DNA from 2 places in the Streptosporangium vulgare genome. Region 2 is predicted to be linked to the other one. Evidence: riboswitches for the same ligand, from Rfam matches in the RefSeq annotation. Region 2 holds a riboswitch; the other holds the start of a gene.
What was found. Region 2 has a riboswitch for cobalamin ahead of cobN (cobaltochelatase subunit CobN). Riboswitches for the same ligand answer to the same signal wherever they lie in the genome.
Positions count from the first base shown of each region.

Region 1: linked by a shared signal. The riboswitch ahead of ACFFRH_RS17305 (CbtB domain-containing protein) and the one ahead of cobN (cobaltochelatase subunit CobN) in region 2 are both predicted to bind cobalamin.

Region 1 covers NZ_JBHMBS010000007.1:208,064-223,909, reverse strand. Annotated here, with positions in the region: gene ACFFRH_RS17330 (cobyrinic acid a,c-diamide synthase CobB) at 1-1,258, opposite strand, end outside; gene cobO (cob(I)yrinic acid a,c-diamide adenosyltransferase) at 1,252-1,854, opposite strand; gene ACFFRH_RS17320 (magnesium chelatase subunit D family protein) at 2,072-4,381, opposite strand; gene ACFFRH_RS17315 (histidine phosphatase family protein) at 4,378-4,941, opposite strand; gene ACFFRH_RS17310 (CbtA family protein) at 4,938-5,681, opposite strand; gene ACFFRH_RS17305 (CbtB domain-containing protein) at 5,689-5,883, opposite strand; adenosylcobalamin (AdoCbl) riboswitch at 5,901-6,034, opposite strand; gene dop (depupylase/deamidase Dop) at 6,189-7,706, opposite strand; gene ACFFRH_RS17295 (acyltransferase family protein) at 7,794-8,951, opposite strand; gene arc (proteasome ATPase) at 9,156-10,919, opposite strand; gene ACFFRH_RS17285 (tRNA (adenine-N1)-methyltransferase) at 11,125-12,003, opposite strand; gene ACFFRH_RS17280 (GNAT family N-acetyltransferase) at 12,270-13,361, shown strand; gene ACFFRH_RS17275 (aminotransferase class III-fold pyridoxal phosphate-dependent enzyme) at 13,566-14,789, opposite strand; gene ACFFRH_RS17270 (carbohydrate kinase family protein) at 14,896-15,819, opposite strand.
Region 2 covers NZ_JBHMBS010000017.1:10,626-26,471, reverse strand. Annotated here, with positions in the region: gene ACFFRH_RS29320 (precorrin-2 C(20)-methyltransferase) at 1-904, opposite strand, end outside; gene ACFFRH_RS29315 (precorrin-8X methylmutase) at 925-1,551, opposite strand; gene ACFFRH_RS29310 (ferredoxin-like domain-containing protein) at 1,548-3,371, opposite strand; cobalamin riboswitch at 3,418-3,589, shown strand; gene cobN (cobaltochelatase subunit CobN) at 3,900-7,697, shown strand; gene ACFFRH_RS29300 (hypothetical protein) at 7,862-8,197, opposite strand; gene ACFFRH_RS29295 (glycoside hydrolase family 15 protein) at 8,385-10,232, opposite strand; gene ACFFRH_RS29290 (siderophore-interacting protein) at 10,384-11,370, opposite strand; gene ACFFRH_RS29285 (CHAP domain-containing protein) at 11,621-12,676, opposite strand; gene ACFFRH_RS29280 (hypothetical protein) at 13,121-13,570, shown strand; gene speB (agmatinase) at 13,605-14,669, opposite strand; gene ACFFRH_RS29270 (DUF3073 domain-containing protein) at 15,641-15,808, opposite strand.

The DNA.
Region 1 (15,846 bases), on a different contig from region 2:
AGTGCAGGTGCAGGTAGGAGGCGGTGACCCGGCCGTCGGCGAACCCGTCGGCGCCGCCACGCCAGCGGAACAGCGGCCGGTCGGGGGCGGGCTCGACCGCGGTGCGGTGGAACTCGTGCCCCCGGTAACGCTCCCCGTCCCTGGTGAGCGGCGAGTCGCGGACGGCCACCGCGTCCCGGTAGCCGAGGGTGAGGGTGCCGGTCATCCTGGCCTCGACGTCGAGGACCCCGCACATCGGCCTGCCGTCCAGACTCCTGGCGAGGTACAGCAGGCCCGCGCACTCGGCCGAGATCGGCCCGTCGAACGCGGCGACCCGCTCGCGCAGCGGCTCGTTGGCCGACAGCTCGGCCGCGTAGACCTCGGGGAAACCGCCCCCGATGACGATCCCGCGAGCCCCCTCGGGGAGGGCCTCGTCGACGAGCGGGTCGAAGGGGACGACCTCGGCGCCCGCCGCCGCCAGCAGCTCGGCCTGCTCGGTGTAGCCGAAGGTGAAGGCCTGCCCTCCGGCGACCGCGATCCTCGTGACGGGAGCGGCGGGCGGTCCGGGGCTCCACGGGACGGCCGGCAACGACGGCGCGGTACGGGCCAGGCGCAGGAGTCCCTCCAGGTCGCAGGAGGCGGCGACCAGGTCCGCGACGGCGTCCATGGCCCGCCCCGCCTGGGTGCGGCGCTCGGCGGCGGGGACCAGGCCCAGGTGCCTGGAGGGGGTGGCGACGGCGTCGCTGCGGCGGATCGCGCCGAGCACCGGGACGCCGCTCTCGGCGAGCGCCTCGCGGCAGATCGCCTCGTGCCGCTCGGAGCCGATCCGGTTGAGGATCACCCCGCCGAGCCTGATCCGGGTGTCGTAGGAGGCGAAACCGTGCACCAGCGCCGCCACGGAGCGGCTCTGCTTGGCCGCGTCCACGACCAGGACCACCGGGGCGCCGAGCAGCCTGGCGACGTGCGCGGTGGAGGCGAACTCGGTGGAGCCCGCGCCGTCGTACAGGCCCATCACGCCCTCCACGACCGCGATGTCCGCCCCGGCCGCGCCGTGCAGGAACAGCGGGGCGACGAGCTCCTCCCCCACCAGCCAGGGGTCGAGGTTGCGCCCCGGGCGGCCGGTGGCCATGGCGTGGTAGCTGGGGTCGATGTAGTCGGGCCCCACCTTGTGCGGGGAGACCGCCATGCCCCGGCGGGCGAGGGCGGCCATCAGACCGGTCGCCACGGTCGTCTTGCCCGCTCCGGAGGCGGGGGCCGCGATGACCAGCCGGGCTACCATTCGATGCCCTTCTGACCCTTCTGCCCGGCGTCCATGGGGTGCTTGACCTTGCCCATCTCGGTGACCAGGTCGGCGGCGTCGAGCAGCCGGGGGTCGGCGTCACGGCCGGTGACGACGACGTGCTGGCCGCCGGGGCGCCCGCGCAGGGTCTCGACCACCTCGTCGACGTCGATCCAGCCCCACTTCATCGGGTACGTGAACTCGTCGAGCACGTACAGGCGGAACGTCTCGGCGGCGAGGTCGCGCTTGATCTGCTCCCAGCCCTCGCGGGCGTCGGCGGCGTGGTCCTCCTCGCTGCCGGGGCGCTGGATCCAGGACCAGCCCTCGCCCATCTTGTGCCAGGAGACCGGACCGCCCTCGCCGGAGTCTCCGAGCACCCGCAGCGCCCGCTCCTCGCCGATGCGCCACTTGGCGGACTTCACGAACTGGAAGACCCCGATCGGCCAGCCCTGGTTCCAGGCGCGCAGGGCCAGGCCGAAGGCGGCGGTGGACTTGCCCTTGCCCGGTCCCGTGTGGACGATCAGCAGCGGCCGGGTGCGGCGCTGCCTGGTGGTCAGGCCGTCCTCGGGCACGCTGACGGGTTTGCCCTGCGGCATCGTCGCCCTCCCTTCACTGTCGTGCGGCTCATGTCGTGTCACCGTCGTGCGGCTCATGTCGTGCGGCGCGGTGTCCCCGCCCGCCGTGCACCCCGACGCTGCGCGGCGTCCTCACCGCGCCCCGCCGTCCTCGCTGTTCCGCCGTCCTCACCGGCCCTTTCAGGGTCACGCGGCGCGGCGTCCTCACCGTCCCGCCGTCCCGGCCGGTCCATCGCGCTCACGCGGCGCCGCGCCGCTCGCGGACCATCCCGGCCAGGTCGGTGAGGTCGTCGAGGCGTACGGTCTCCGCGCCCATCCGCGCCGCCAGCGAGGCGGCGAGGCCGAGGCGCACGTGGCCGCCCTCGCAGTCGACCACCACCCCCGCCACCCCGGCCAGCAGTCCCGCCGCGCGGTGGGACTCCTCGACGGTGCCCGAGGTGGCCCGCCCGTCGGTGACCAGGACCACCAGCGGACGCCTGGAGGGGTCGCGCAGGCGCTCGACCCGCAGCACCTCGGCGGCCCGCAGCAGACCGGCGGCCAGCGGGGTACGCCCCCCGGTGGGCAGCTCGCGCAACCGGGCCGCGCCCGCCTCGACGGAGGAGGTCGGCGGCAGGACCAGGTCGGCGCGGGCGCCCCGGAAGGTGACGAGCCCGACCTTGTCGCGGCGCTGGTAGGCGTCGAGGAGCAGGCCGAGCACCGCGGTCTTGACCGCCCGCATGCGCTGCCTCGCGGCCATGGAACCGCTGGCGTCCACCACGAACAGCACCAGGTTGCCCTCGCGGCCCTCGCGGACCGCCTCCCTGAGGTCGCCGCGCCGCAGCAGCAGTCCCGGCCCGCTCCTGCCCCGCGCGACCTGGTACGGGGCCGCGGCGCCGACGGTGGCCCGCAGGTGGAGGGAGCCGGGGTGGCCCTCGGGGACCCGGGCCCCCGTGGTACGGCCCAGGGGCGTCCTGGCGCGCGACCGGCGCCCGGGGGCCCCCGCGCCGACGCCCGGGACGGTGAACAGCCTGGTCCTGCCCCCGGGCTCGGCGTCGAAGGCCTGCTCGCGGGCCGGTACTCCCCCGGTCTTCTCCGGCGGCTCGCCGGGATCCGCGGTGGCGGCGGGCTCCCGCGTCCCGGGGTCGGGACCGCCCGGGACGTCCGGAAGAGCGGGCCGGGAGCCGTCCCCATCCTCGCTTCCGCCAGGATCACCGGGAACGCCCGGATCGCCCGGGTCGCCGGAGGTGGCGTCCCCGTCCTCGGGGCCGCCGCCGGGCACCGGTCCGTCCGGGCCGTCGCCGGGGTCGGCGCCCCCGGGACCGTCGAAGTCGTCCGGGTCCTCCGGGTCCTCGGGATCGTCGGGGATCTGGTCCAGGAGGTCCTGGAGCCTGGACTCGTCCAGGCCCGGCGCGTCGAAGGGGTCGCGGCGTCGGCGGTGCGGGAGCGCGAGCCTGGCCGCCTCCCGCACGTCGTCGGCGGTGACGGTGGTGCGGCCCTGCCAGGCGGCGTGCGCGATCGCCGCACCGGCGGTGACCAGGTCGGCCCGGAGCCCGTCCACCTCGAACCCCGCGCAGACGGTGGCGATCCTGAGCAGTGCCGCGTCCGGCAGGACGACCTGGGGGACCCGGGCGCGCGCCCCGGCGATGCGCGCGGCCAGCGCCCTCTCCTCGTCCGACCAGGCGGCGGCGAAGGCGTCGGGGTCGGCCTCGAAGGCCAGGCGGCGCCGTACCACGTCCACCCGCTGGGACGGTTCCCGCGAGGCCCGGACCTCCACGGTCAGCCCGAAGCGGTCGAGCAGCTGCGGGCGCAGCTCCCCCTCCTCGGGGTTCATCGTCCCGACCAGCAGGAACCGGGCGGCGTGCCGTACCGAGACCCCCTCGCGCTCGACGTAGCAGGTGCCGAGGGCGGCGGCGTCGAGCAGCAGGTCCACCAGGTGGTCGTGGAGGAGGTTGACCTCGTCCACGTACAGGACGCCCCGGTGGGCGCTCGCCAGGAGGCCGGGTTCGAAGGATTTCACGCCCTCGGTGAGGGCGCGCTCGATGTCGAGGGAGCCGACGAGGCGGTCCTCGGAGGCGCCGACGGGCAGCTCGACCAGACGGGCGGGCCGCGCGGCGCCGTCCCGCACGGCGGCGGACCGAGCCACGCCAAGCTGAGCCCCATCGGGCTGAGCTCCACCAGGCTGAGCTCCGTCGGGATGGGTTTCACCAGGCTGAGCTCCGTCGGGCCGGACGGTGGCGGGCAGGTCCCCGGGTTCCGTACGGCCCTCGTGCGGCCCGTCCGGGCAGCCGGGGTCGGGGGCGGCCGGGTCGCAGGAGAAGCGGCAGCCGGTCACCACCTCGACGGGTGGCAGAAGCGCGGCCAGCGCCCGCACGATCGTGGACTTGGCGGTGCCCTTCTCCCCCCTGACCAGCACTCCCCCGACGCGGGGGGAGACCGCGTTGAGGATCAGCGCGAGTTTCAGGTCCTCCAGCCCCACGATCGCGGTGAAGGGATAGCGGGCGTCACGCACCTTCGGGATCTCCTGTCCGTCTTGTCGGGTCAAAGGGTCGCCGGGCGCCCGAACCGTCATGGGAGGTAGCTGAGCCGCCAGCGGCCGCCGCGCCCGGTGAGCGTCACGCGGGCCAGCGGCGCGACGTCGACGCGCCAGAAGGCCTGGGCGGGGGCTCCGAGGGCGTGGACGACCGCGGCGCGGATCACCGCCGGGTGGGTGACCGCGACGGCCCTGCCGGGGGCCCGGACGGCGAGCCAGCCGGACACCCGGGCGAGGAGCGCGGTGACCGGCTCCCCGCCGTGCGGCGCCGCGCCGGGGTCGCCGAGCCAGGAGGCGAGCGCCTCGGGTTCGGCGGCCTCGACCTCGCCGAGCGTCATCCCGCTCCAGCGGCCGTAGTCGCAGTCGGCCAGCAGCGGGTCGTGCTCGGCCCGCAGGCCGAGCGCCGCCGCCGTCTGGACGCAGCGCAGCTCGGAGGGGCAGGCCGCGGGCCCCGGGCCGAGGTCCCGCGCCATCCCCTCGGCCCGGCGCAGGCCGCGTTCGTCGAGTGGTTCGTCACCCGGGAACGCGGCCCGTACCGTCGCCGAGGTGGAGGCGTGGCAGACCAGGAGCAGGCGGGTGACCCCCGAGGGGGTCGTCACACCGGGCCGCGCCTGCGGGCGGCGAAGGCGAACAGCGCGCCGACACCGGCCCAGAAGACCACCTGGGTCCCTATGGAGGCGACCCGGAAGTCCCACAGGAGATCGGCGGGGAAGCCCCGGGGCACCTCCGAGATCTCCGGCAGGAGGATCCAGGCCGCGACGACGGGCACGAGGAGGGTGACGCCCGCCGACAGCCAGCGCACCCACGGTTCGCTCCGCGAGGCGTAGCGGTAGGCGGCGACCGCGGCGGCGACGGCGAGGATCCCGATGACCACCGCGACCAGGTAGAGCACGGTGCGCTGGTTGATGGTCTCCGGATCACCGACGGCCGGCGGGTTGGCGGGATACTTCACGAAAGGGATGAAAACGACGGAGGTGAACGCGGCGGCGGCGAGCGTGACCGCGAGCACCGGTTCCGAGCGGGGTCCCGCCCGGCCGCGTACGGCCGCGTAGACGAGGGCGAACAGGCCCCCGACCGCCAGGCCGTACAGGCCGAGGGCGAGGAAGAGCCCGAAGCGCTGCCCGTCCCTGCTGACCAGTGCCTCCTCCTCGTCGTGGGAGTGGGCGGCGGTCCCGGTGTCGTCGTGCGATTCGGCCGGGGCGGCGGCCGCGGCGGCCGCCTCCTCCAGCGCGATGGCCTGGTCGATGCGCGGTTCGCCGACGGTGTAGGCGAAGACGGCCGCGAGCAGCCCTGCGAGCAGTCCGACGACGAGGCCCCGGACGATGAGTTTGGTGATCACCTGTGGCTCAGTGGCACGGCACGCCGAGCAGGTGACGCCCGTCGTGCATGAGTTCGTGCAGGTAGTTTCCCGCCTGGGAGATCGCTCCCTGGTCGAAGGTGACCAGGTAGGCGAGGAGCAGCAGCACCGGTACGGCGAGCAGCCAGCGGGTGAGCGAGTGCCATGGGATGGGCTGGGCGTGCGGTGCCGAGATCTGGCTCACGGCTACCTCCTCCGGGATTTACGCGTCCCTTTTCGTAGGTCGGTGGCGGCCGAGTGTGACCTGGCTTCCGGCTCCGTGGAGCCGGTTACAGTGGCGCGACCGCACCGGAATCTCACCGGATTTCCCTCGCACCGCCACAAAACACCCGGAACGTACCCCGGTTCTCCGTCCCCCGTCAATCCGGGTGTCCGGTTTGCCGGGATCCGGCTGGCAGGGGGTTCAGGCACGCCGAAAGGGGGAGGTGGCCCGGCCGGGCCACCTCCCCCTTCTCAGGAGGTCACTGCCAGGAGGTCGCTGTCAGGAGGTCACTGCTCGCCGGTCAGCGCCGTCACCAGCTCCGCGGCGGTACGGCAGCGGTCGAACAGCTCACCCACGTGGGCCTTGGTGCCGCGCAGCGGCTCAAGGGTGGGGACGCGCTGCAGCGACTCGCGGCCGGGGATGTCGAAGATGACCGAGTCCCAGGAGGCCGCGGCCACCGACTCGCTGTACTGGCTCAGGCAGCGGCCGCGGAAGTAGGCCCGGGTGTCGTTGGGCGGCACCTCGATGGCCCGCTGGACCTCTTCCTCGGTGACCAGGCGCTGCATGCGGCCCCGGGCGACCAGCCGGTTGTAGAGCCCCCGGTCCGGTCGGATGTCGGAGTACTGGAGGTCGACGAGCTGCAGGCGCGGGTGCGACCAGGGCAGGCCGTCACGGGTGCGGTAGCCCTCCAGGAGCTCCAGCTTGGCCACCCAGTCGAGCTCCCCGGACAGCTGCATCGGGTCCTCCGCCAGGCGGGTGAGGACCGACTCCCAGCGCTCCAGGATGTCCTTGGTGGGCTCGTCCATGCCGTTGGCGCTGCGTTCCTCGGCATACTTGCGGGCGAGCTCCAGATACTCCATCTGCAGCTGCACCGCCGTCAGCTTGCGGCCGTCGCGCATGGAGATCTCGTACTTGAGCGTGGGGTCGTGCGAGACCGCGCGCAGGGCCTGGACGGGGTTGTCCACGGCGAGGTCGCGGGTGAAGTAGTTGTCCTCGATCATGGCCAGGACGAGCGCGGTCGATCCCAGCTTCAGGTAGGTCGAGATCTCCGACATGTTGGCGTCGCCGATGATGACGTGCAGGCGGCGGTACTTCTCCGGGTCGGCGTGGGGCTCGTCCCGGGTGTTGATGATCGGCCGCTTGAGCGTCGTCTCCAGGCCCACCTCGACCTCGAAGAAGTCGGCCCGCTGGCTGATCTGGAAACCCTCGCCCCGGGAGTCCTGGCCGATGCCGACCTTGCCCGCGCCGGTGACGACCTGCCGGGAGACGAAGAACGGCGTCAGGTGCCTGACGATGTCGGCGAACGAGGTGGCCCGGCGCATGAGGTAGTTCTCATGACAGCCGTAGGAGGCGCCCTTGTTGTCGGTGTTGTTCTTGTAGAGCTGGATCGGGGCGTTGGCCGGCATCGCCGAGGCGCGGACCGCCGCGTCGTGCATCACCCGCTCGCCCGCCTTGTCCCAGATCACCGCCGCCCGGGGGTTGGTGCACTCGGGCGTGGAGTATTCGGGGTGGGCGTGGTCGACGTACAGCCGGGCCCCGTTGGTGAGGATCACGTTTGCCAGGCCGAGGTCCTCGTCGGTCAGCTGGCTCTGGTCGGCCACCTCCCGCGCGAGGTCGAACCCCCGTGCGTCCCGCAGCGGGTTCTCCTCCTCGAAGTCCCATCGCGCGCGCCGCGCCCTCGCGGCCGAGGCCGCCAGATAGGCGTTCACGACCTGAGAGGAGGTCACCATCGCGTTGGCCCCCGGCTGTCCGGGCACGGAGATGCCGTATTCGGTCTCGATGCCCATCACCCGCCGTACCGTCATGCGCACCCTCTGTTCGTCCGGGACTGATTCTCTCCGTGGTATCTATTCCCGACCCTAGACCCTTCACTATGCCCGGTGGTCGGACAGTTATGGCACCGAAGCCTTTTCGCCCGTTGCGAGGGGGATCGAGGAGAGCGCGGGGAGCTGTGACGGGGACGGGGATGCGGCGCTTCTCCGCCTCCTGGACTTGACGAACTCCTGAAGCGGGCGCTCGGCGAGCCGGTACACCAGATAGGAGAACGCCATCGCGGCCAGCACGGTGACCAGCGCGGTCAGCGGGGGCGGCAGCGTGTCCCGCAGGGCGGGGACGATCAGCACGGCGGCCGGGGTGTGGAACAGGTAGAGCGGGTAGGTCAGCGCCCCCAGGACGACCAGGCCGCGCCAGCGCAGCCACCCCAGCCAGCCGAGCGCCACCATCGCCATGAGCACGTAGAAACCGATCACGGTGGCGACCACGGCCCACTCGGGCACGGGCATCGCGGCGTAGCCGACGTTCTCGATCCGCCCGGCCACCCGGTCGAGCGCCGCGCTGACCGCCAGCCCACCGCTGATCCCGGCGAGGCACCACAGGACGAGCCGGGGGCCGAACCTCGTCATCAGGAAGAACGCCATGCCGCCGACGAAGTACGCCGCGTACTTGGGCATGACCACCAGGTCGACCCAGGCCTCCTCGCTCCCGGTGAAGAACCCGGCCGCCAGCAGCCAGACGCCCATGAAGACCAGACAGCGGTTGAGCGTCACCCCCACGATCACCAGGATCGAGATCAGCACGTAGAAGCGGAGCTCCACCCAGAGCGACCAGTAGACGCCGTTGGCGTCGTAGACGCCGAAGGCCCGCTGGAGCATCGTGAGGTTGATCCCGTACTCGCCGAGGCTGAGCTTGGGGTCCAGGGCCGTGGCGGCGGTGAGCCCGTAGACGGCCGCGGTGACGGCCACGCTGACCCAGTAGGCGGGAAAGAGCCGCACCAGCCGGGAGAGGGCGAACGCCCCCAGGCCCCGCCCCCAGATGCTCATCAGGATCACGAAGCCGCTGATCATGAAGAAGAGCTCGACGCCGAGGATGCCGAGCCCGGAGACGGTGGAGATCGCCGGGAACAGCTCCGCCGGACGCTCGCCCCACACCGAGGCGAAGGCGATGAAGTAGTGGAAGGCGAGCACCGCGATGGCGGCGAGGAAGCGCAGGAGGTCGAGCTCGGCGAGGCGGCCGCTTCCCCGAAGCGCCTCGCGGGAGCCCGTGCCGTTCACCGGGCGGCCGGACCGGAATGTTCACGCACGCCACTTGGACGGCGTCTCGATCATTCGGGTTCCCGTGACGGCTGTCCATTTCTGTCCATTTTCGGGACGGGTGTGAAAGGAGATACGGATTCGCGCGACAAAAGGGATTAAAAACGGCAAGAAACACCGATGGCGCGGCTCCCCTCGGGGGAGCCGCGCCGCCGGTCACACGTGTTACAGGTACTGGCCGGTGTTGGCCACCGTGTCGATGGAACGTCCGGCCTCGGTGCCCTGCTTGCCCGTCACGAGGGTGCGGATGTAGACGATCCGCTCGCCCTTCTTGCCGGAGATGCGGGCCCAGTCGTCGGGGTTGGTGGTGTTGGGCAGGTCCTCGTTCTCGGAGAACTCGTCCACGCAGGCCGCCAGCAGGTGCTGGATCCGCAGGCCCTTCTGGCCGGTCTCCAGGAACTGCTTGATCGCCATCTTCTTGCCGCGGTCGACGATGTTCTGGATCATCGCGCCGGAGTTGAAGTCCTTGAAGTACAGGACCTCCTTGTCGCCGTTGGCGTAGGTCACCTCGAGGAAGCGGTTCTCCTCGCTCTCGGTGTACATCCGCTCGACGACCCGCTGGATCATGCCGGAGATGGTCTCCTGCCGGTTGGCGCCGTGCTCGGAGAGGTCCTCGTCGTGCAGCGGGAGCTCGGGGATGAGGTACTTGGAGAAGATGTCCTTGGCCGCCTCGGCGTCCGGCCGCTCGATCTTGATCTTGACGTCCAGGCGGCCGGGCCGCAGGATCGCCGGGTCGATCATGTCCTCGCGGTTGGAGGCGCCGATCACGATCACGTTCTCCAGGCCCTCGACGCCGTCGATCTCCGACAGGAGCTGGGGAACGATGGTGTTCTCCACGTCGGAGGAGACGCCCGAGCCTCGGGTCCGGAAGATCGAGTCCATCTCGTCGAAGAACACGATCACCGGCGTGCCCTCGGAGGCCTTCTCACGAGCCCGCTGGAAGACCAGGCGGATGTGCCGCTCGGTCTCGCCGACGTACTTGTTGAGAAGCTCGGGACCCTTGATGTTGAGGAAGAAGCTCTTGCCGGACTGACCGGTCTTCTCCGCGACCTGCTTGGCCAGGGAGTTGGCGACGGCCTTGGCGATGAGCGTCTTGCCGCAGCCGGGCGGCCCGTAGAGCAGGACGCCCTTGGGCGGGCGGAGCTTGTGCTCGCGGAAGAGGTCGGCGTGCAGGTACGGGAGCTCGATGGCGTCCCGGATCTGCTCGATCTGCCGCATGAGCCCGCCGATCTCCTCGTAGGAGATGTCGGGCACCTCCTCCAGGACGAGCTCCTCGACCTCGGACTTGGGGATGCGCTCGTAGACGTAGCCCGAGCGGGGCTCGAGCAGCAGGGAGTCGCCCGCCCGGATCGGCTGGTCCATCAGCGACTCGGCGAGCTTCACCACCCGCTCCTCGTCGGCGTGCGAGATCACCAGCGCGCGCTGGCCGTCCTCGAGGAGCTCCTTGAGCATCACGATCTCGCCCAGGTCCTCGAAGCCGAGGGCCTCGACCACGTTGAGCGCCTCGTTGAGCATGACCTCCTGGCCACGCTTCAACGCCTCGACGTCCACCGCGGGACTCACGTTCACCCTGAGTTTGCGGCCACCGGTGAAGACCTCCACCGTGCCGTCTTCTCTGGTTTCGAGGAACACACCGAACCCGGACGGCGGTTGCGCCAGCCGGTCTACCTCCTCCTTCAAGGCGACGATCTGGTCCCTGGCCTCCTTGAGGGTGGCCACCAGACGCTCGTTCTGGCCGGTTACGGCCGCGAGGTTCGCCTGCACGTCATGGAGACGCTCTTCGAGAATCCTGGCCTGCCGGGGAGACTCCGTCAGCTTCCGACGCAACGCGGTGATCTCCTCCTGCAGGAAGGAGACCTGTGTTGTGAGGTCGGCGACCTCCCGTTCGCGCTGCGCGGCACGAGCCTCAGCGTCGTCGCGAGCTGCCACGGCGTCACCTCCTTCCCAGTCGAGACCGACTACTCAAAACCCTACCCATCTAAGGGCTGTCCCTTACCTGGCTGAGCGGTGTTCATATGACTACATTAAGTGCGTGATGATTAATCCTTTTTGGTGCTTTTAGTCCTAGAAGTATAAGAACACGAAGGTCTGCTTCCGTGTCACGCCCTCACGGACCGTCGTGGCCGAATCGTCATCATGTGGCGGAAGACGTGGAAGTCGTGGACTCCTCGCCATGTGCCCCCTTCGCCGGACGTCTACGTCGAGGTGGTGGCGTCACCCCGTCGGCCATGCGACGGGCCGTGACCAGGAACCCGGTGTGGCCGACCATCCTGTGGTCGGGCCGCACCGCCAGTCCCTCGACATGCCAGTCACGAACCAGGGTCTCCCACGCATGGGGCTCGGTGAAACTCCCGTGCTCCCGCAGAGTTTCGACCGTACGCGACAGCTGAGTCGTGGTCGCCACATAACAGCAGATCACGCCGCCGGGGGTGAGAGCGCGGGCCGCGGCGTCCACACATTCCCAGGGGGCGAGCATGTCCAGAATGATCCGGTCGACGTCGCTCTCGTCGAGATCCTCGGCGAAGTCGCCGACCACCAGGCGCCACTGCTTCATCGGGCCGCCGTAGAACTTCTCCACGTTCTTGGTGGCGATCTCGGCGAAGTCCTGGCGCCGCTCGTACGAGGTGAGGCTGCCCTCGGCGCCGACGGCGCGCAGCAGGAAGCAGGTGAGCGCGCCGGAGCCGACGCCCGCCTCCACCACCCGGGCGCCGGGGAAGATGTCGGCCATCGCCACGATCTGGGCCGAGTCCTTGGGATAGATCACCGCCGCGCCGCGCGGCATGGAGAGCGTGTAGTCCTGGAGGAGGTGCCTGAACGCCAGATACTGGGTGCCGCCGGACGAGCGCACGACCGAGCCCTCGGGCTGGCCGATCAGCTCACTGTGCGGGATTCCGCCCTTGTGCGTGTGGAACACGCCGTCTTCCTTCAGCGTCACCGTGTGGCGCTTGTTCTTGGGGTCGGTGAGCTGAACCTGATCCCCGGCCTGAAACGGCCCATGCCTGCGAAAACCCATGACCGCAAGGTTATCGGCGCGCGGCGGTGTCCTCGGACGGCCGGGGAGGCCGGGGAGGCCAGGAAGCGGGGGACGCCGAGGACATCACGGACGCCACGGACGCCACGGACGCCACGGACGCGGTCGCGTGGCGCGAAGACGGGGCGCCAAAACGGGCGGACGAGTGCGGACGGCTGCGGGTGATCCACAAGAAGCCGCAAAACACCGCAAAATGGCTCGCCCCCCGGGACAGCACCTGGTAGCTGTTGGGTGTGTTTCCCCAAGATGTGATTCCAGCCGGCCCCGTCGTCCTGAGGCCCCTCGCCCCGGCCGACGCCGAGGCGATCGTCCGGGCCTGCGCCGACCCGGAGATCGTCCGCTTCCTCCCCCTCATCCCCGTGCCGTACACCCTGGACGACGCGCTCCAGTACCTGGAGCACACCCGGCAGGAGTGGCAGGGCGGAGGGGCCCCGTTCGCGATCGCGGACGCGGGGACGGGCGAGTGGCTGGGCAACATGGGCCTCATGGCCCGTCCCCGTGGCATGACCGAGATCGGCTACCTGGTCGCGCCGTGGGCGCGGGGGCGCGGGGTGGCCACGGCCGCCGCCGCCGCGCTGACCCGGTGGGGGTTCGGCCACGGCGTCAAGCGCGTCGAGCTGTTCGCCGGCGTGGAGAACCTGGCCAGCCAGCGGGTCGCCCTGGCCGCCGGTTTCCACCGCGAGGGCGTGCGGCGCGGGGCCGAGGAGCAGCGTGACGGCACCCGCCGCGACCTGGTGGCCTTCGCGCGCCTGCCCGGCGACTCCGGCGAGCGCGTGAGGCCCCTCCTGCCGGGGCTCCCCGGTGGCTCGCTGACCGACGGGATGGTGCGGCTTCGGCCGCTCACCGCCGCCGACACCGCCGACTACCTGGCCCTGCGGAACCTGCCCGACGTCGTGAGGTACAGCGTCCCCTCCGAGACCGCCACCTTCGAGGAGGTCGAGGAGCGGTGCCGCACCGCGGGCGCGAACTGGCTCGCCGGTACGGGGGCCGAGCTCGTGATCCTGGACGCCGAGACGGGCGCGTTCGCCGGGGACATCCAGCTCAGCGGGGTGATCCCCCTGCTGGGGCAGGCCATGACGGGCTACAGCGTGCTGCCGGAGTTCCGGGGCAGGGGCTTCGCCGCCAGGGCGGTGGACCTGCTGGTCGGCTGGGCCTTCGAGCACACCTCCCTGGCCCGGATCATCGCCGGCACCTCGCCCGGCAACATCGCCTCGCACCGCGTGCTGGAGCGGGCGGGCTTCACCCGGGAGGCCCTGCTGCACGGGCTGCTGCCCGGCCCCGGCGGCACGCGCCTGGACGACCTGCAGTGGTACCGCCTGCGGGGCGACGCCCGGAACTAGCCGCCCCCCGCCGTCCCGGCCGGGGCCGCTTCCGCGACGAGCCGAACTCGGCACGAACCGCCGTCCCGGCCGGGGCCGTACGCCGCCCTGACCGGCTCGCCCTCCCGGCTGGAGCCGTACGCTGTACGCCGCCGTCCCGGCCGGGCCGTCCGTCCCGGCCTCCGGCCGCCGGGCGTCCCCTGGCGTCCGGTATCCGGCCGGGGCTCAGTCGGCGCCGAAGCGGGCCCTGAGCTTGGCGTAGGCGGCGTCGGTGCCCTGGAGTGCCCGGTCGATGTCGGCGTCGGTGTGGGCGGCCGACAGGAACCAGTTGTGCCACGGGTGGAGGTAGACCCCCTCCTCCAGGCAGGCCGCGGCCCAGAACATGCCCTTGTCGAGCGTCGCGTCGCCCTCGAAGGAGAGCCACGGGATCTGCACCGGCCCCGTCTGGTTGACCGTGAAGCCGTGGGAGGCCGCCTGGGCGGCGAGGCCCTCGCGCAGGCGGGTGCCCGCGCGCTCCATCAGGGCGATGCCGTCGACGGCGCGCAGCGTCTCGATCGTGGCCTTGGCCGCGGCCATCGGGGCGGCGTTGAACCAGAAGGAGCCGGTGGAGTAGAGCGTCTGGGCGGGCCCGCGCAGGGAGTCCACCCCGGTGACGGCGGCGATCGGGTGGCCGTTGGCCATGGCCTTGCTGAAGGCGTACAGGTCGGGGCGCACTCCCAGGGGCTCCCAGGAGCCGCCCAGGTCGATCCGCCAGCCCCCGCGCACGTCGTCGATCACCAGCGCGGCGCCGATCCGGTCGGCGAGGGCCCGCACCCCCCGGGCGAACTCCGCGGCGACGAGCTCCTGGTCCTCGAACGAGTCGTGCTTGAACGGGGTCACGATGATCGCGGCGACGTCGCCCTCCGCCTGGGCCGCGGCGGCCTCGACGCTGGCGAGGTCGTTGTAGGTGAACTCGACCAGGTCCGCGCGCTCGTTGGGGGTGGTCCCCGCCGTGCTGGGCGTGCACCACGGGTCGGCCCCGTGGTAGGCGCCGTGCGCCATGAGGACCTTCGTCCTGCCGGTGGCGGCGCGGGCGACCATCAGCGCCTGGGTGGTGGCGTCGGTGCCGTTCTTGGAGAACATCACCCAGTCGGCCTGCGGGACGGTCTCCACCAGCAGCTCGGCGAGCTCCACGTAGACGGGACCGGGGCCGTTGAGGCAGTCGCCCGCGGCGAGCTGGGCCGCGACGGCGCCCTCGACGGCGGGGTGGCGGTGGCCGAGCACCACGGGCCCCCAGGAACACATGAGATCGACGTACTCGCGCCCGTCGGCGTCGCGCTGGCGGCAGCCCTCGCCCCCGACGAAGAACTGCGGGTAGGCGGGACCGTGCAGGGCCGCGTTGAGATGGCCGTACATGCCGCCGGGGACGACCTTCGCGGCCCGCTCCCTGAGTTTGGCGTCGATGGACATGCGTCGTCCTTTCACGTCTGGGTTCACGTCTGGATGCGTTCCGGCGGTTCGGCGCCGCTCCCGCCGCCCGTACGGCCCCGGGGGGCGGGTCGTACGGGCGGCGGGGTCACTTCTCGTCCCGGAGCTCGCGCGCCCCGTCCAGGCCCGCGTCCGAGCCGAGGCCCCCGGCGACGCGGGCGGCCAGCGCGGTGCCGAGCCGCGCGGCGCCGGCCACGTCGTGGCCGTCGACCAGACCGGCGACGAACCCGGCGCAGTAGGCGTCGCCGCACCCGGTGGTGTCGACCACCGGCACGTCGAGGGCGGGCACGCGGGTGAGGCCCTCCGCGTCGGCGATCAGGCTCCCGTCCGCGCCGAGCGTGACCAGGACGGCCGAGGTCCCCTCCGGCATCAGGGCCAGCAGGGCCGACGCGGCCTCCTCCACCCCGGTGGCGCCGCTCATCAGCAGCGCCTGCTCCTCGTTGGGCAGGAGGTAGTCGACGTGCGGCAGGAAGGCGCGGACCCCCTGCATGAGGTCCGGCATGTTGGACAGCAGGTCCATGGTCACGATCGTGCCCGCCGCCCGCGCCTCGTCCAGCAGCGCGTAGAACGCCGGGTCGTACAGGCCCCAGGTGACGTCCATGCCGCCCAGGTGCACGGCCCGCGCGCCGAGGACGGTCTCCCGGGCGACGTCGGCGGTGGACAGGCCCAGGTTGGCGCCGGGGACGTGGAAGGACGGGCGCCCGCCGTCGGGACGGATCGGCAGGATCGAGGCGGCGGTCTGCTCCCCCGGCCTGCGGACGATCCCGCTCACGTCCACCCCGCGCCGCCCCATCATCATGACGAGCAGGTCTCCGAGCTCGTCGTCGCCGATCGCCCCCACCGAGGCCACCGGGACGCCGAGCGCGGCCAGGTCGACGGCGGTCGCGGCGGCGGCGCCCGCGGCGGTGACACGGATCTGCTCCAGCAGATGGGTGTCCTGCCCGGCGGGGATCGACTCCACCGGTCTGGCGAGCACGTCCACGATGTGCACGCCGAGGGTGACGACGGTCATGGTGAGTCCTCCTCGTGTCTCAGCGGA
Region 2 (15,846 bases):
GGTTGGGCGGGACGCGGTCCAGGTAGGGGCCGTACCCGACGAGCTCGTCGACGCCGGCCAGCGCCTCCTGCGCCTCCGGCGTCAGCCACGGCCGCCCGGCGGGACCGAGCCCCACCACGACCACCTCACCGCGTGCCCTCACCTCGCCCGTGTTCCCGGTCCCGGCGGCGGGCGCGGGGCCCGTCGCGTTGACGGGGCTGGGGATCAGCGCCAGAGAGAAGTACGGGACGCTGCCGGGGTCGACCTCGGCGAGCGGGGCCAGCCGCTGCTGCCCGGTGGTGGCGCGCTCGACGTACCAGGCCTCGTCGAGCCGCCCGGCCTCGGCCAGCGCGTCACGGACCTTGGTGAACGTACGGCCGAGTTTCAGCACCGCCGCCGAGTCGGTGGACGCCAGGCGCTCGGCGAGCACCTCGGCCGGGAGCGTCCCCGGCAGCACGGTGAGGACCTCGTCCCGCTCGACCAGCGGGCGCCCCAGGACCGCCGAGGCGCCGCTCACCGACGTCACGCCCGGCACGACCTCGGTGACGTAGCGGTGCGACAGGCGCTTGTGCATGTGCATGTACGAGCCGTAGAAGAGCGGGTCGCCCTCGCACAGCACCACCACGTCGCGCCCGGCGTCCAGATGGGCCGCCAGCCGCACCGCGCAGGCGGCGTAGAAGTCGTCGATCGCTCCCTGGTAGCCGCCGGGGTGGTCGGTGGTCTCGGTGGTGAGCGGATAGATGAGCGCCTCCTCGACCTGACCCTCCCGCAGGTAGGGGGCGGCCACCGAGCGGGCGATGCTCCGGCCGTGGCGGGCGCTGTGGAAGGCGATCACGTCCGCCTCACCGATCAGGCGGGCGGCCTTGACGGTCACCAGCTCGGGGTCGCCGGGGCCGAGTCCCACGCCCCACAGTCGTCCGGTCACGCGTGCGCTCACGTCGTCGCTCACTCTTCCTCGCTCGCCATCGCGTTGACCGCGGCGGCGGTCATCGCGCTTCCGCCCCGGCGTCCGCTCACGACGAGGTACTCCAGCCTCGCCGGGTGCTCGGCGAGGGCCTGCTTGGACTCCGCGGCACCGATGAAACCGACCGGGACGCCGAGCACGGCGGCCGGACGGCCCGCGCCCTCCTCGACCATCTCCAGCAGCCGGAACAGCGCGGTCGGCGCGTTGCCGATCGCGACCACCGAGCCCTGGAGCCTGTCGCGCCACAGCTCCAGCGCGGCGGCGCTACGGGTGGTGCCCAGTTCCGCGGCGAGTTCCGGCACCCGGGGGTCACCGAGGGTGCAGACCACCTCGTTTCCCGCGGGCAGGCGCCGCCGGGTCACCCCGGAGGCGACCATCATGGCGTCGCAGAGCACCGGCGCGCCCGCGCGGAGCGCCTCGCGCGCCGAGGCCACCACACCGGGTGACCAGCGCAGGTCGCTCACCAGGTCGACCATCCCGCAGGCGTGGATCATGCGGACCGCGACCCGGGCGACGTCGGCGGGCAGGCCGGACAGGTCGGCCTCCGCGCGGATGGTGGCGAAGGAGCGGCGGTAGATCTCCGCGCCGTCGCGGACGTAGTCGATCACATTTCCCCTCTGGCGGCCACCAGCGCGGCCGCGGTCTCCTCGATGCCGGAGCAGGTCAGGCCGGTGCCGTCCAGCTCCAGGCGGTAGCCGTCACCGGTGGCGACCACATCCGCGACCCGCCCCCTCGGACGGCCGCAGCGCCTGCCGCAGCCCGCCCAGTGCACGGGGAGCGTATCGGTGCCCGGCCCCTTCCCGGACGGCGGGGCCACGGACGGCCCGCTCCCGGCCTGCTCGCTCCTGTACGGCCCGCTTCCGGACGGCCCGCTCTCCAACGGCTCGTCTCCGGAGGGTTCGCTCCCGGAGGGTTCGCTCCCGACAGGTGAGGTCGTGGACGGCGGGGTGGCGGACGGCGGAGCCGTGCCGATGGTTATCGCGGTGGCCGCGTCGGCCTGGACGTCGGCCAGGGACTTGGCGCAGCCGGGGCGGCCGGTGCAGGCCGTCACACCGATCCACGGCGAGGCGGGGTCGACGACCAGCCCGGCGGCCTCCAGTCGGGCGGCCGTGCCCGCGACCTCGGCGCGGTCCAGGCCGGGCAGGACCACGCCACGCCACGGCGTGAGCCGGATCTCCCCGCCCGAGGCGGCGTCCGCGAGCAGCAGCGCCATCGCGGAGGTCAGCCGCCCCAGCGGGATCGCCACCCCGAGCGCGACCCGCGCGCCCCTGTCGCCGGTGCCGTCGCCGGCGCCTGCTTCGAGCTCCTCTTCGGTGCCGCCCTCGACGTCGTCCCCGACGCCGCGCCCGGTACCGCTTCCGGGAGCCGTCTCGCCTCCGGTGCCGGTCGCGCTCCCCGTCCCGTCCCCTGTCCCGTCCGTGCTCCCGATGACACCGACCGGTCCGAGGGACACGACCCGCGGCCTCACCGGGTCGAAGGGCGTCGTACCGGGGATCCCGAGGGCGGTTCGCACCCGGGCGGCGACCAGGGAGGAGCCGCCGGGGAGTTCGGCGATCCGCCAGGCGGTGACGTCCCGGGTGGCCAGCTCGTCGAGGAACCCCTCGGCCGCGGCGAGCAGGGCGGTCACGGCTTCGTTGAGCGGCACGCGCAGGCCGGTGTCGGTCCCGGCGAGGAGCAGCGCGGCCTCGTCCGGCCCCGTCGGCAGGATCCCGGCGTCCGCGCCCAGTCCGGCCACGTCCCCCCGGCCGTCGTCGAGGGCGAACATGAACCGCCCCGGCAGGGCGGCGAGGGCGGGGCGGGCGCACAGCCTCCGGTCCAGCTCGCCGATCAGCGGTGTGATGTCGACGATCCCGCCGCCCTCCGGATGGCCTGAACGGCTTGGCCGGTCCGGACGGTTCGGAGCGTCCCCGCTGTCCGGAGCCTCCGTTCCGCCCGGTCCGCTCGCCGCGTTCGGCCCGCTCGCCCCGCCTGGTCCGCTCGGTGTGCTCAGCCTGGCGGGCCCGTCCAGTCCGTCCAGTCCGTCCAGTCCGTCCGGCCCGTCCAGTCCGGTCAGCGGGGAGGCGAGGATGTTGCGGATCCGCTCGTGCGTCGCCGAGGGCAGCAGGCCCGCCCTCGCCATCCGCGCGGCGAACCCGCTTCCCGCGACGTTCCCCGCGACGTTCCCCGCACCGCTCTCCGTGTCGCTGTCCGGGCTGGACGGGTCGAACGGGCCGAGGCCGCGCACCTGGACGTTCGCGCGGGAGGTGAGCTCGATGACACCGCCGCCGTACGTCGACGCGGCCTCGGCGAGTTCGCGCAGCTGGAAGGGGGTGAGACGGCCACCGGGCACGCGGACGCGGGCCAGGCCGCCGTCCGCGGCGGCATGGACCTGAAGCGCCCCGGGGCACGCGTCGAGTCGCGATCGTCCGGAAAAGTCGGCAATGGACACGCGAAGGATGTTAACGCCAGTTTCTTGCAACGAACCGGACTGCCGTAGTGTCATCGGTGGCGACGGCAAGGGAGGAAGCCGGTGTGATTCCGGCGCGGTCCCGCCACTGTAACCGGGGAGCGAACCCCACCCGGGCCACTGTCCGACGACGGGCGGGAAGGCCGGGGTGAGCACCGATCCGGGAGCCAGGAGACTCCAGCCGTCGCGGCCGACGACGACCCGGGGCGAGGACCCCGAGGGAGGAAGCTCCGTGCGCTCTTCGCCGTTCCCCCGCGACACCGTGGCATCGCCGTTCTCCCGCGATGCCGCGCGTTCTTCACCGTTCTCCCGTAACGCGGCGGCATCACTGTCGCCCCGCCAGGCGGTGCGCCTCTCCCCGTTCCCCCGCGACGCCGCGCGTCTGTCTCCGTTCCCCCACCGTGCGGCGCGCCTCTCCCCGTTCCCCGGCGGCGCCACAGCATCGCCGTTTCCCCGCCACGCCGTGGCATCCCTGGGCCGTACCGCCCTTCCTCTCCTGGAGTGTGGCGCGTGATCCTCCTGCTCTCGACCTCCGACACCGACCTGCTGAGCGCCCGCGCGAGCGGCGCCGACTACCGGCTCGGCAACCCCGCCAGGCTCGCCGCCGCCGACCTCCCGCCGCTGCTGGAGGGCGCCGACCTGGTCGTGGTACGCCTGCTGGGCGGCCGCCGCGCCTGGGAGGAGGGGCTGGACGCCCTGCTCGCCGGTCCCCGGCCCGTCGTCGTGCTCGGTGGCGAGCAGGCGCCGGACGCCGAGCTGATGGAGCTGTCCACCGTGCCCGGCGGGGTCTGCGCCGAGGCGCACGCCTACCTCGCCCACGGCGGCCCGGCCAACCTGACCGAGCTGCACCACTTCCTGTCCGACACGTTGCTGCTCACCGGCCACGGGTTCGCCGCGCCCGAGCCCACCCCCACGTGGGGGACGCTGGAGCGCGAGGCGCGCGACCAGGACGGGCCCGTCGTCGGGGTGCTCTACTACCGGGCCCACCACGTGTCCGGCAACACGGCCTTCGTCGAGGCGCTCTGCTCGGCGATCGAGGACGCGGGAGCGCGGGCGCTGCCGGTGTACTGCGCCTCCCTGCGCACCGCCGAGGCCGGCCTGGTGGAGGTCCTGCGCACGGTGGACGCCCTGGTGGTGACCGTGCTCGCCGCGGGCGGCACCCGTCCGGCGACCGCGTCGGCGGGCGGGGACGACGAGGCCTGGGACGTCGGCGCGCTCGCCGAGCTGGACGTGCCGATCCTGCAGGGCCTGTGCCTGACGAGCAGCCGGGCCTCCTGGGAGGAGAACGACGACGGCCTGTCCCCGCTGGACGCCGCCACCCAGGTCGCGATCCCCGAGTTCGACGGGCGGATCATCACGGTGCCGTTCTCCTTCAAGGAGATCGACGAGGACGGGCTCACCGTCTACGTGGCCGACCCCGAGCGGGCCTCGCGGGTGGCGGGCATCGCGGTACGCCATGCCGCGCTGCGGCACATCCCGCCCGCCGAGCGGCGGCTGGTGCTGATGCTGTCGGCCTACCCCACCAAGCACGCCCGCATCGGCAACGCCGTCGGCCTGGACACCCCGGCCAGCCTGGTGCGGCTGCTGGCCGCGCTGCGCGAGCGCGGGTACGACATCGGCGCCGAGGACGAGCTGCCCGGGGTGACCGGCCAGGACGGCGACGCGCTCATCCACGCGCTGATCGCCGCGGGCGGACAGGACCAGGACTGGCTCACCGAGGAGCAGCTCGCCGGAAACCCGGTGCGCATCGCGGCGAGCCGGTACGCCGAGTGGTACGCCACCCTCCCCGCCGACCTGCGCGCCCGGATGGAGGAGCACTGGGGCCCGGCACCCGGCGAGCTGTTCGTGGACAGGTCGCGCGACCCGGAGGGCGAGATCGTGCTGGCCGCGCTGCGCTCGGGCAACGTGGTGGTCATGGTGCAGCCGCCGCGCGGCTTCGGCGAGAACCCCATCGCGATCTACCACGACCCCGACCTGCCGCCCAGCCACCACTACCTGGCCGCCTACCGCTGGCTGGCCGACGGCTTCGGCGCGCACGCCGTGGTCCACGTGGGCAAGCACGGCAACCTGGAGTGGCTGCCGGGCAAGTCGGCGGGCCTGTCGGCCTCCTGCGGCCCGGACGCCGCGCTCGGCGACCTGCCGCTCATCTACCCGTTCCTCGTGAACGACCCCGGTGAGGGCACCCAGGCCAAGCGCCGCGCGCACGCCACCCTGGTCGACCACCTCGTCCCGCCGATGGCCCGCGCCGACAGCTACGGGGACATGGCCAGGCTGGAGCAGCTCCTCGACGAGCACGCCTCCATCGCGGCGATGGACCCGGCCAAGCTGCCCGCGATCCGCGCCCAGATCTGGACGCTGATCCAGGCGGCCAGGCTCGACCACGACCTCGGCGTCGCCGACCGCCCGCACGACGCCGAGTTCGACGACTTCCTGCTGCACATCGACGGCTGGCTGTGCGAGGTCAAGGACGTCCAGATCCGCGACGGCCTGCACGTGCTGGGAGCCGCCCCCGAGGGGCAGCCGCGCGTCGACCTGGTGCTGGCCATGCTCCGCGCCCGGCAGATGTGGGCGGGCAGCGAGGCGCTCGTCGGGCTGCGCGAGGCCCTCGGCCTGGCCGAGGACGGCAGCGCGGGACGGATCGGCGTCGACGAGGCCGAGACCCTGGCCCGCGCCCTGGTCGAGGCCATGGAACAGCGCGGCTGGGACCCGTCGGCGGCGGGGGAGGTGACCGCCGAGATCCTGGGCCGGGCGGACACCCCGGCCGTTCCGACCGGCACGACCGGCGCGACCGGCGCGACCGGCACGGTCGGCGGGGCCGACGTGGCGGGCGCGAACGGCGTGACCGGTCAGGGCGGCGGGCCCGGCGCCGCCGTTCCGGCCGACCCGCAGGAGGCCCCCGGGAAGGCCCCCGGCGCGGGTGACGCGGGGGGATCGACCGGTGCCCCCGGCGCGGACCTCGGGACGGTGGAGCGGATCCTGCGGTTCGCCGCCGTCGAGGTCGTGCCCCGGCTGGCGCGTACCACCGACGAGATCGACGCGATCCTGCACGCCCTCGACGGCGGTTACGTCCCGGCCGGGCCGAGCGGGTCGCCGCTGCGCGGGCTGATCAACGTGCTCCCCACCGGCCGCAACTTCTACTCGGTCGACCCCAAGGCCGTGCCGAGCAGGCTGGCGTGGGAGACCGGCCAGGCGATGGCCGACTCCCTGCTGGAGCGCTACCGCGCCGACACCGGCGACTGGCCGCGCTCGGTCGGACTGTCGGTCTGGGGGACCAGCGCCATGCGCACCGCGGGGGACGACGTCGCCGAGGTGCTGGCGCTGCTCGGCGTGCGGCCGCTCTGGGACGAGGCCTCGCGCCGCGTCACCGGCCTGGAGCCCATCCCCGCCGCGGAGCTGGGCCGCCCGCGCGTGGACGTCACCATCAGGATCAGCGGCTTCTTCCGCGACGCCTTCCCGCACGTCGTGGCGATGCTGGACGACGCCGTACGGCTCGCGGCCGGGCTGGAGGAGCCCGAGGAGCTCAACTACGTGCGGGCGCACGTGCTCGCCGACCAGGCCGGGCACGGCGACGAGCGCAGGGCCACCATGCGGATCTTCGGCTCCCGGCCGGGCGCCTACGGGGCCGGGCTGCTGCCGCTGATCGACAGCCGCAACTGGCGCGACGACGCCGACCTGGCCGAGGTGTACGCGGTCTGGGGCGGCTTCGCCTACGGCCGGGGCGTCGACGGCGTTCCCGCCAGGCAGGACATGGAGACGGCCTACCGCAGGATCGCCGTGGCGGCCAAGAACGTCGACACCCGCGAGCACGACATCGCCGACTCCGACGACTACTTCCAGTACCACGGCGGCATGATCGCCACCGTCCGGGCGCTCACCGGCAAGGCCCCGGCCGCCTACATCGGCGACAGCACCAGGCCGGACGCGGTCCGCACCAGGACGCTCTCCGAGGAGACGTCCAGGATCTTCCGCGCCAGGGTGGTGAACCCCCGCTGGCTGGCCGCGATGCGCAGGCACGGCTACAAGGGCGCCTTCGAGCTGGCCGCCACCGTCGACTACCTGTTCGGCTACGACGCCACCACCGGCGTCGTCGCCGACTGGATGTACGACAAGCTGGCCGCGACCTATGTACTGGACCCGGAGAACCAGGCGTTCATGGCCAAATCCAACCCGTGGGCGCTGCACGGGATCGCCGAGCGGTTGCTGGAGGCGGCCAACCGGGGCATGTGGGAGCACCCCGACCCCGCGATCCTGCGCGACCTCCAGGAGGTCTACCTCAAGTCCGAGGGAGACCTGGAGGACGGCGCCTGACCCACGGCCTCACCGGTTCCCCCGGGGCACGCGCCGACGGACCGGACCGATCCGTCGGCGCATGCCAGGGGGAGCGTGTCATGCCGCCGGGCGACCGGGTTTTCTCCGAGGCGCTCCTCGCCGGCCCGCCGGCCGCGCGGGCGCCGCGCGGTGCCGGTGGTGCCTCAGATCGTCTCCGTGCGGTCCAGCTCACCGGCCACCCAGTAGCGCCGGACCGAACCCGTCGCGGTGCGCTGGGAGACCCACGTCTCGACCACGGCAGGGTCGAGCGACTTGCGCGCGGCGCGGTATTCCAGCTCCAGGTCGTCGGTGTCGGCCGCCACCGTGGTGCTGTGCACGCCGCCATCGCGCAGCCGCCAGCCCAGCACGAACCCCGCCGGCGCGGACCGCTCCCTCTCGCGCCGCTCCCACGTGATCTGCCACAGCAAAAGGATGACCAGCATCACGAGCAGGACGACCAGCACCGCGCCCGTGCCTGCCGGGAACACCACGAGCGGCATCGTTCCTCCGGTGACTGTCCAGGGGAGTGGACGGTCTCATCGTAGGTAACGCGGCCGCTGCGATGATCGTGCCCATCGAGTCGTGCGATCCGCCGGCGCGGATCCCGGCCGTCGACGGCCGATCACCCCGGCCGCCGGTCCCCGGCGTCGCGGCCGGGGAGGGGCGCGTTGCCGGTCCCCTCCGGCGTCAGCCCAGGGCGTGGTCGAGGTTGAACGCGGCGCTGATCAGCGCGAGGTGGGTGAAGGCCTGCGGGAAGTTGCCGAGCTGCTCGCCGGTCTGCCCGATCTCCTCGGCGTACAGGCCGACGTGGTTGGCGTAGGTGAGCATCTTCTCGAACGCCAGCCGGGCCTCGTCCAGGCGCCCGGCGCGGGTGAGCCCCTCGACGTACCAGAACGAGCAGATCGAGAAGGTGCCGTCCTCGCCGCGCAGCCCGTCCGGGCTGACGGCGGGGTCGTAGCGGTAGACCAGCGAGTCCGACACCAGGTTCGCGCCGAGCGCGTCGAGGGTCGACAGCCACTTCGGGTCGGTGGGGGAGATGAACTTCGCCATCGGCATCATCAGCACCGAGGCGTCGAGGACGTTGTCGTCGAAGTGCTGGACGAACGCCTTCAGCTCCTCCGACCAGCCGCGCCGCATGATCTGCCGGTAGATCGCGTCGCGGGCCAGCTGCCAGCGGGGCGTGTCGGCGGGCAGCCCGCGGTGGGCGGCCATCCGCATGGCCCGTTCGATCGCCACCCAGCACATCAGCCGCGAGTAGACGAAGTCCTTGCGCCCGCCGCGCGTCTCCCACACGCCCTCGTCGGGCCGGTCCCAGTTGTCGCAGACCCAGTCCACCAGGATGTGGACGTCGTCCCAGAGGGAGCTGGAGATCGGCCGGTGCCACTTGTCGTAGAGGTAGACGGAGTCGAGGAGGGCGCCGTAGATGTCCAGCTGGAGCTGGTTCACGGCGGCGTTCCCGATGCGCACCGGGCTCGAACCCTGATAGCCCTCAAGGTGGGACAGCTCGACCTCGGGCAGCTCGGTGCGGCCGTCGATGCCGTACATGATCTGCAGCGGCCCCGAGGCGCAGCCGCCGTCGCGGCTGACGTGCCGGGACAGGAAGCCCATGAACGCCTCGGCCTCCTCGCCAAAGCCCAGCCGCAGCAGCGCGTACACGCAGAACGCCGAGTCGCGGATCCAGACGTAGCGGTAGTCCCAGTTGCGCTCCCCGCCGATCTGCTCGGGCAGGCTGGTCGTCACGGCGGCCACGATCCCGCCGGTCGGCGCGTACGTGAGGAGCTTCAGCGTCAGCGCGGACCGGTGCACCATCTCCCGCCAGCGGCCCCGGTAGTTGGAGGAGGACAGCCAGCGGCGCCAGTACGCCACGGTCGCGGCGAACTCCTCCTCGGCCTCCTCGACGGGGCACGAGCGCAGCGCCACGTCCTCGCCGAACCTGTCGAGGGCGAACACCGCGCACTCGCCCTCGTTGAGCTTGAACTCCGAGCGCACGTCCTGGCCGTCCGCCTCCAGGGTGGTGCTGGACGACAGGGTGAGGGACAGCGACGGCGACTCGAAGACCGCCCGGCCCCGGCGCACGCTCAGGAGGTGGGACTGCCTGCCGTAGTCGAACCGCGGGGCCACCCGCGCCCGGAACGGCAGCGATCCGCGGACGCACCTCACCCGCCGGATCAGCCGGTGCCGTACGCCGTCGCCCGTGCCGTCGGTGTCGTCGACGATCGGCATGAAGTCCTGGATCTCGCCCACCCCGTCGGCGGCGGAGAATCGGGTGATCAGCACGTTGGTGTCGGGGAAGTAGAACTGCTTGGTCCGGGCCGGGGCGGCCGTGCTCAGCTCGAACGACCCGCCCCGCTCGGCGTCCAGGATCGAGCCGAACACGCTCGGCGCGTCGAAGCGCGGGCAGCAGTACCAGACGATGGTGCCGCCGGTGTCCACCAGCGCCGCGGTGTGCAGGTCGCCGATCAGCCCGTGGTCGGCGATGGGTCGGTATCCGGGGGCGCCCGCCGGGTCCTGACGAGCGGATTCCGCTGCTGTCATATCGGCCTTCTCACATCGCGAGCCGGGCACCTACGCCCTCAAACTACGTGTCCCGGACACCTGCCCGGTTCCCTCCCGCGTCAAGGAGTCGGCAGGTTTTCCGTCGGCGACGGCAAAGAGCGCCCGGTGACGGCCTTCGCCGTCGCCGCTCTCAGGCGCTCTCCGAGCGTCCCAGCCGCCAGTAGCCCATGAAGGCCACCGAGGAGCGGTCGATCCCCGCCTCCTGCACCAGGTGGCGGCGGAGCAGCTTGACCACCCCCGCCTCGCCCGCGAGCCAGGCGTACAGGCCGCCGCCGCCCGTGGACTCGGGGACCTCCCAGAGGATCTCCTCGTCGACGTCGACGTCGACGTCGACGTCCTCCAGCGTGCTCGCGGCGCCAGGACCGGCGGGGGCGGCGGGGCCGGTCGGCTCACCGGCGGCGGTGCCGCGCGGCGCGGTGAGCGCGCTCAGGGTCTCGCGTACGGCCGGGATGAGCAGATCACCGTGGCGGGCCCCCTCGCGGGGCAGCCAGGCGACCTTCACGCCGGGGCGGACGTCGAGCGGGAGCGCGTCGGCGGCCTCGGGGACCTCCAGCAGCGCGGTGGCGCGCACGGAGCCGGAGAGCGACTCGACGATCGTGGCGATGGCGGGCACGGCCGTCTCGTCCCCGGCGAGCAGCAGGTGCTCCACCCCGGCGGGCGGGGCCCACTCCCGGCCGCCGACGGGGCCGGGGTGCGCGGCGTTGGGGCCGACCACCACGACCCGGTCACCGGGGGCGACGCGGGTCGCCCACCGGGAGGCGGGGCCGCTCTCGCCGTGCAGGACGAAGTCGATGTCGAGCTCGCGCGACTCGGGCCGTACGGCGCGGGCGGTGTAGGTGCGGATCGGGTTGCGCAGCTCGTCGGGGAGCGCCCGCCACCGCTGGTACCAGTCGTCTCCGTCGCCCAGCGGGGTGATGCTGCCGTCCGGCAGCGGGAGGATCACCTTGATCCGCTGGTCGAAGCCCTTGTCGGCGAAGCCCGCCAGGTCCTCGCCGCCGAAGGTGACCCGGACGAAGCTCGGGCTGAGCCGCGCCGTGCGCAGAACCTTCACACTGTGGCCGCGATAGGCCGGAACCTCCGCCGCGCGCTCCAGGGTCCGCTCGCCGCCCGCTGTCATCGTGCCGCCTTCGCTGGGGGAATGCCGTCCCCAGCAACTTAGCTTTGCCTAACCTTATTAGGCAACCTAGTGCGATCTCCGTCCTGTCCTGGTCTTGCCTGATTCCGTGGTAAGGGTCACGCCGTTTCCACCGGTGCGGTCGCGCGGCTTCCGCGGAACGGTCATGCGGCTTCCGCAGGGAGGGCGCGGCGCTTCCGCAGGGAGGGCGCGGCGCTTCCGCAGGGAGGGGGCGGGGCTTCCGCCGGGACGGTCACGCCGCGTGAGCCTTCTCGCCCTCGCGCGTCTCCCGCGTGCCGCGCAGTGCCTTCCCCTCGAGGTCCGGTCCGGGAGCGGGACGTGTGCCGGTACGGGCGGGCGTCCCGGTGCCGTCGGCGCGCTTCGGGAGGCCCGTGCGGTACGGCTCGCACGCCCAGCTCGGCCTGCTCACGCGGAGCGTCTCGCGGCCCCGGGGCGTGGTGTCCGGCAGGCCCGGCCCGTCCTGCCCGCCCGGATGGAGCACCACGGTGTGCGGGAGCGCCTTCCAGGCCGGGGGTGTCTCCGCGCGCAGGAGCGTCTCCTCGACCGGGCACGTCACGCCGCTCCACAGGTCCGCCCGTTCCCGCCGCCCGTTCCGCCTGCGGTGCCGTCCCGCCGAGACGCGGGGACGCAGCCGGGACAGGACGAACGTCGTACCGAGGACGAAGGTCAGCAACCCGGCGATCGCGGCGGTCTCCAGGGAGACCGGGGGCGTTCCCGGCGGGTCCGCCGGGGGGGTGGAGCCCGGGGCGAGCGCCGGGCGGACCTCGATCCGCCCGGCCGCCTGCGGGGCCGCGGCGTCCTCCCCGGAGACGGCACCCGTCAGCTTCTCCTTGACCTTGCGCGGCAGGCCGTACCCGACGACCTTGCTCTGGTCGCGCGTCTTGCGCTTCAGCCAGATCCGGTCGACGTTCCCCTCGATGGTGTGGATCGTTCCACCGTTCACGCTCTCGACGACGCCGACATGGTCGATCCCCTTGATGTCCTTGCCGCCGGACCAGTCGAAGAAGACCAGGGCGCCCGGCTCCGGCGTCCGCGTCCACGCGTCGTTGGTCTCGAACCAGCGGGCCTGCGACGGGGTCCAGGCGAACTGCCCGACGTACTCCCGCACGCCCGCCTTCTCCGCCGCCCAGGCGATGAGCATCGCGCACCAGGGAGCCGTCTTGTACTGCGGGTCCTGGGCCACGTTGACCGCGTACCACTCACCGAACTTGCTGTGCTGACCGGCTCCCTCCCGGTACCCGAGTTCGGGCTTGATGGTCCTGAGCAGATCGTCACCGATCGGATCCATGGCTGTGAGCCACCCCGTCCACTCTCCTCCACCCTTCCGAGAAGGGGGCGCCGTCCGACAAAGCTGGACTGTATTCGCAGAAAAACGGAAAAGTGAGGCTATTTGCTTAAAAAGCCGAGCCGGGAGGCTGTCGAATACCGGATTCGGTGAAAGGCGGGAAAGCCGCCTCCGAAGCACCTACCATCGATTGGCCGTCCGTGCCGGACGACGGCTCCGATCGCCCGCTCCTGGCCCGGTACGAGCCCCGGAAGCGCCGGTGACCGTACCCGCACAACGGGTATATCCCAATTCACCCCACGCGCACGGGTCACACCGGTACGCATCCCTGCCCATCGGGTCGAATAGCATGTGATGGCACGTGCGCGGCATGCGCCGGTGCCGACGCCGAGGCCCTCCCTCCCGGTCCGGCGAAAGACGGGGACGCGAAGGCGGAATGAGTTTTCCATGTTCGACGACAAGACGCAGGAGACCCTCCGCCGCCTCCTGGACCTCGCCGAGCACCCCGCGACCCCGCAGGCCGAGCGCACCCTGGCCGTCGCGCGGGTCCGGGCCCTCATCATGGTGCCCGAGGGCGACGCCCGGCGGGCACCGGTCACCCCGGCGATGGAGACGGGGATCCTCAGAAGGGTGCGGCCGCTCGCCCGTCGGGTCGACGAGGACCTGGTGAACGAGGTGCACGGCGACCTCTACGCCTTCAGCACCCGCTACCGGGTGATCGGTGAGCTCGCCGAGGAGATCGCCCTCCTGCTCGAACGCTGGAGCGCCGTCGTCCCGCAGAAGCGCCACCGCCACGAGGAGGCCGTCAGGACCGCGGCCGCGAAGCTCGTCTACCTGCTGGAACGCCGCGACCTGTTCCGCAGGCCCAAGTGGGGCAACCGCCCGAGAACCCGATAGGACCCGCGGGGCGGGACAGGGCGGGACGGGCGCGTCAGCGCTCGCGCTGATCGGGCCGCTCGGGCCGACCGGTCCCGCGGTCCGGGCGCTCGGCGAGCAGCGGCAGCAGCGGGTTCCAGGCGGTACCGTCCCGGGCGTCGCGCCGCCGCCTGGCGATGGCGCTCAACGCCTCCAGCACCACGCGGTTGGCCAGCGCGGCGGTGATGTCGGCGTGGTCGTAGGGCGGGCTGACCTCCACGACGTCGACCCCGACGACCGGCAGCTCCAGGCAGACGCGCCGTACGGAGTCCAGGAGCTGGCGCGCGGTGATGCCCCCGGGCTCCGGCGTCCCCGTGCCCGGCGCGTGGCCCGGGTCGCACACGTCGATGTCGACGGAGAGGAAGACGCCGTCGCACTCGTCGACGGCGATGGCGAAGGCCTCGGTCAGGCACTCCTCCAGGCCGCGGTGCGTGATCTCGGTCATCTCGTACGAGCGCATCGCCCGTTCCGCCATCCAGTCCAGCGTCTCCGGCGGCGGCCAGTAGCCGCGCAGGCCGATCTGCAGGAACCGGTCGCCGCGCAGCGCCCCCGACTCGATGAGCCTGCGCATCGGCTGCCCGTGCCCCCACAGCGAGCCGAACTCGATGTCGCCGGTGTCCGCGTGGGCATCGAAGTGGATCATCGAGATCCGGCCGTGCCCGAGGACGTTGGCCACCCCCTTGGCGTCGGGGAAGGCGATCGAGTGGTCACCGCCCAGTACCACCGGGACGGCTCCCGAACGGGCGACCTTCTCGACGGCGGCCTCCAGGGCGGCCAGCGACGCCAGGATGTCGCCGGGCGGCATCTCGACGTCGCCCGCGTCCAGGACCCGCAGGTCGCGCAGCCCGTCGGTGCGCAGCGCCAGGCTGGGACGACTCCCGTCGTGCGGCAGGTAGTCGGTCATCCGGATCGCCTGCGGCCCGAAGCGCGCGCCCGGCCGGTGCGAGGTGCCGCCGTCGAACGGCGCCCCCACGATCACGACGTCGGCGCCCGCGTAACTCTCGGGGTCCTCCAGCGAGCACCGCTCGACGCCGAGGAAGGTGATGTCCGGCCCGAACTGGGGCCCGTAGCGGTTCGGCACTGGTTCCTCCGGCGGGAAGGGCGACGGTCCGCGGGCGCGGCCCGTCGCCGCCGGGCACGGCTCGCGAGGTGGCCTCGGCCGCCCCCCGGGAGATCGTCGTCGGGAACTCCACCCGGTGGGATCCATTGGACCAGACGGCGTGACCGGACAGGTCAGGACATGGGTGGTTCGCGGCACACGTCCGGGAGGGGCCGGGTCCCGGGGACGCGGGCCGGCCCGCCGGTGAGGTGCGGCCGGGGCCGCTCAGGTTCGGGAGGTCAGGCTCAGGAGGTCAGGTTCGGAGGGGGCCGATGACGGCGCGACTCGGTGACGGCGAGGGCAGGTGTGACGTGGCGCGCCGGCGATCGGCGTGACTCGCCGGGAACGTGGCCCGCCGGGAACCGGTGAGGTGGATGGTGGCCGTGGCCCGGGGAGACTTTCCGCCCGCGCGAGGCACGACCTCGCGCGATCCGGCGATTCGTCCCGGGGCCACGGCGTGTGAACTGGCAGATCCCGATGCCCGGCGGGGGAAGGGCAGCCGGTCACCGTGGGATGAGTGGGACCCGCCAGAGCTCTCCGTCGACGCGCTGACCGGGGGTGCGTGACCGCCGCACCGCGGTACGCACAACCGTGACGGTAAACAGCCCTGGGCGGGTGCCTCAATGATGTTGCCCGATGTTGCGTGGAATTCGCCGTCGCGCGGCGGACGCCGCCACGGGCGTTCGCCGGCCGATCCGCGCGGCCGGCCGATCCGCGCACTGGACGGCCGGTGCGCCGGTCGACCGGCGCACCGCGGAGGAACCGTCGCGGGGAGGCCGTGCGACCGGAGCGTGCGGCCGGGTCATGCGACCCGGGCCGCGCGACCACGGCGGCGTGACCACGCGGGACCAAGCGAGGTCACGCTGGGTCATGCGGGGTCACGGGGCCGGGGTGGGCCGGAGTCCGCCGGCGCCACGGCGGGGCCGGACGGGACTCGCGGCCCGTCCACGGTGTCACCTGCCGGTCGGCTCACCGGTGGGGTCGTCGGCCTCGCTCTCCGGCGCGGGATCGTCGCCGGCGCCGAGCTCCTTGCGCAACCGGTCGATGTCCATGCTGTGGCTGCTGTACTTCAGCTCGCGAGCAACCTTCGTCTGCTTAGCCTTCGCTCGGCCCCGTCCCATTGGCTGTACTCCCTCGCGCAGGCCGTGCTCGGCCTCTC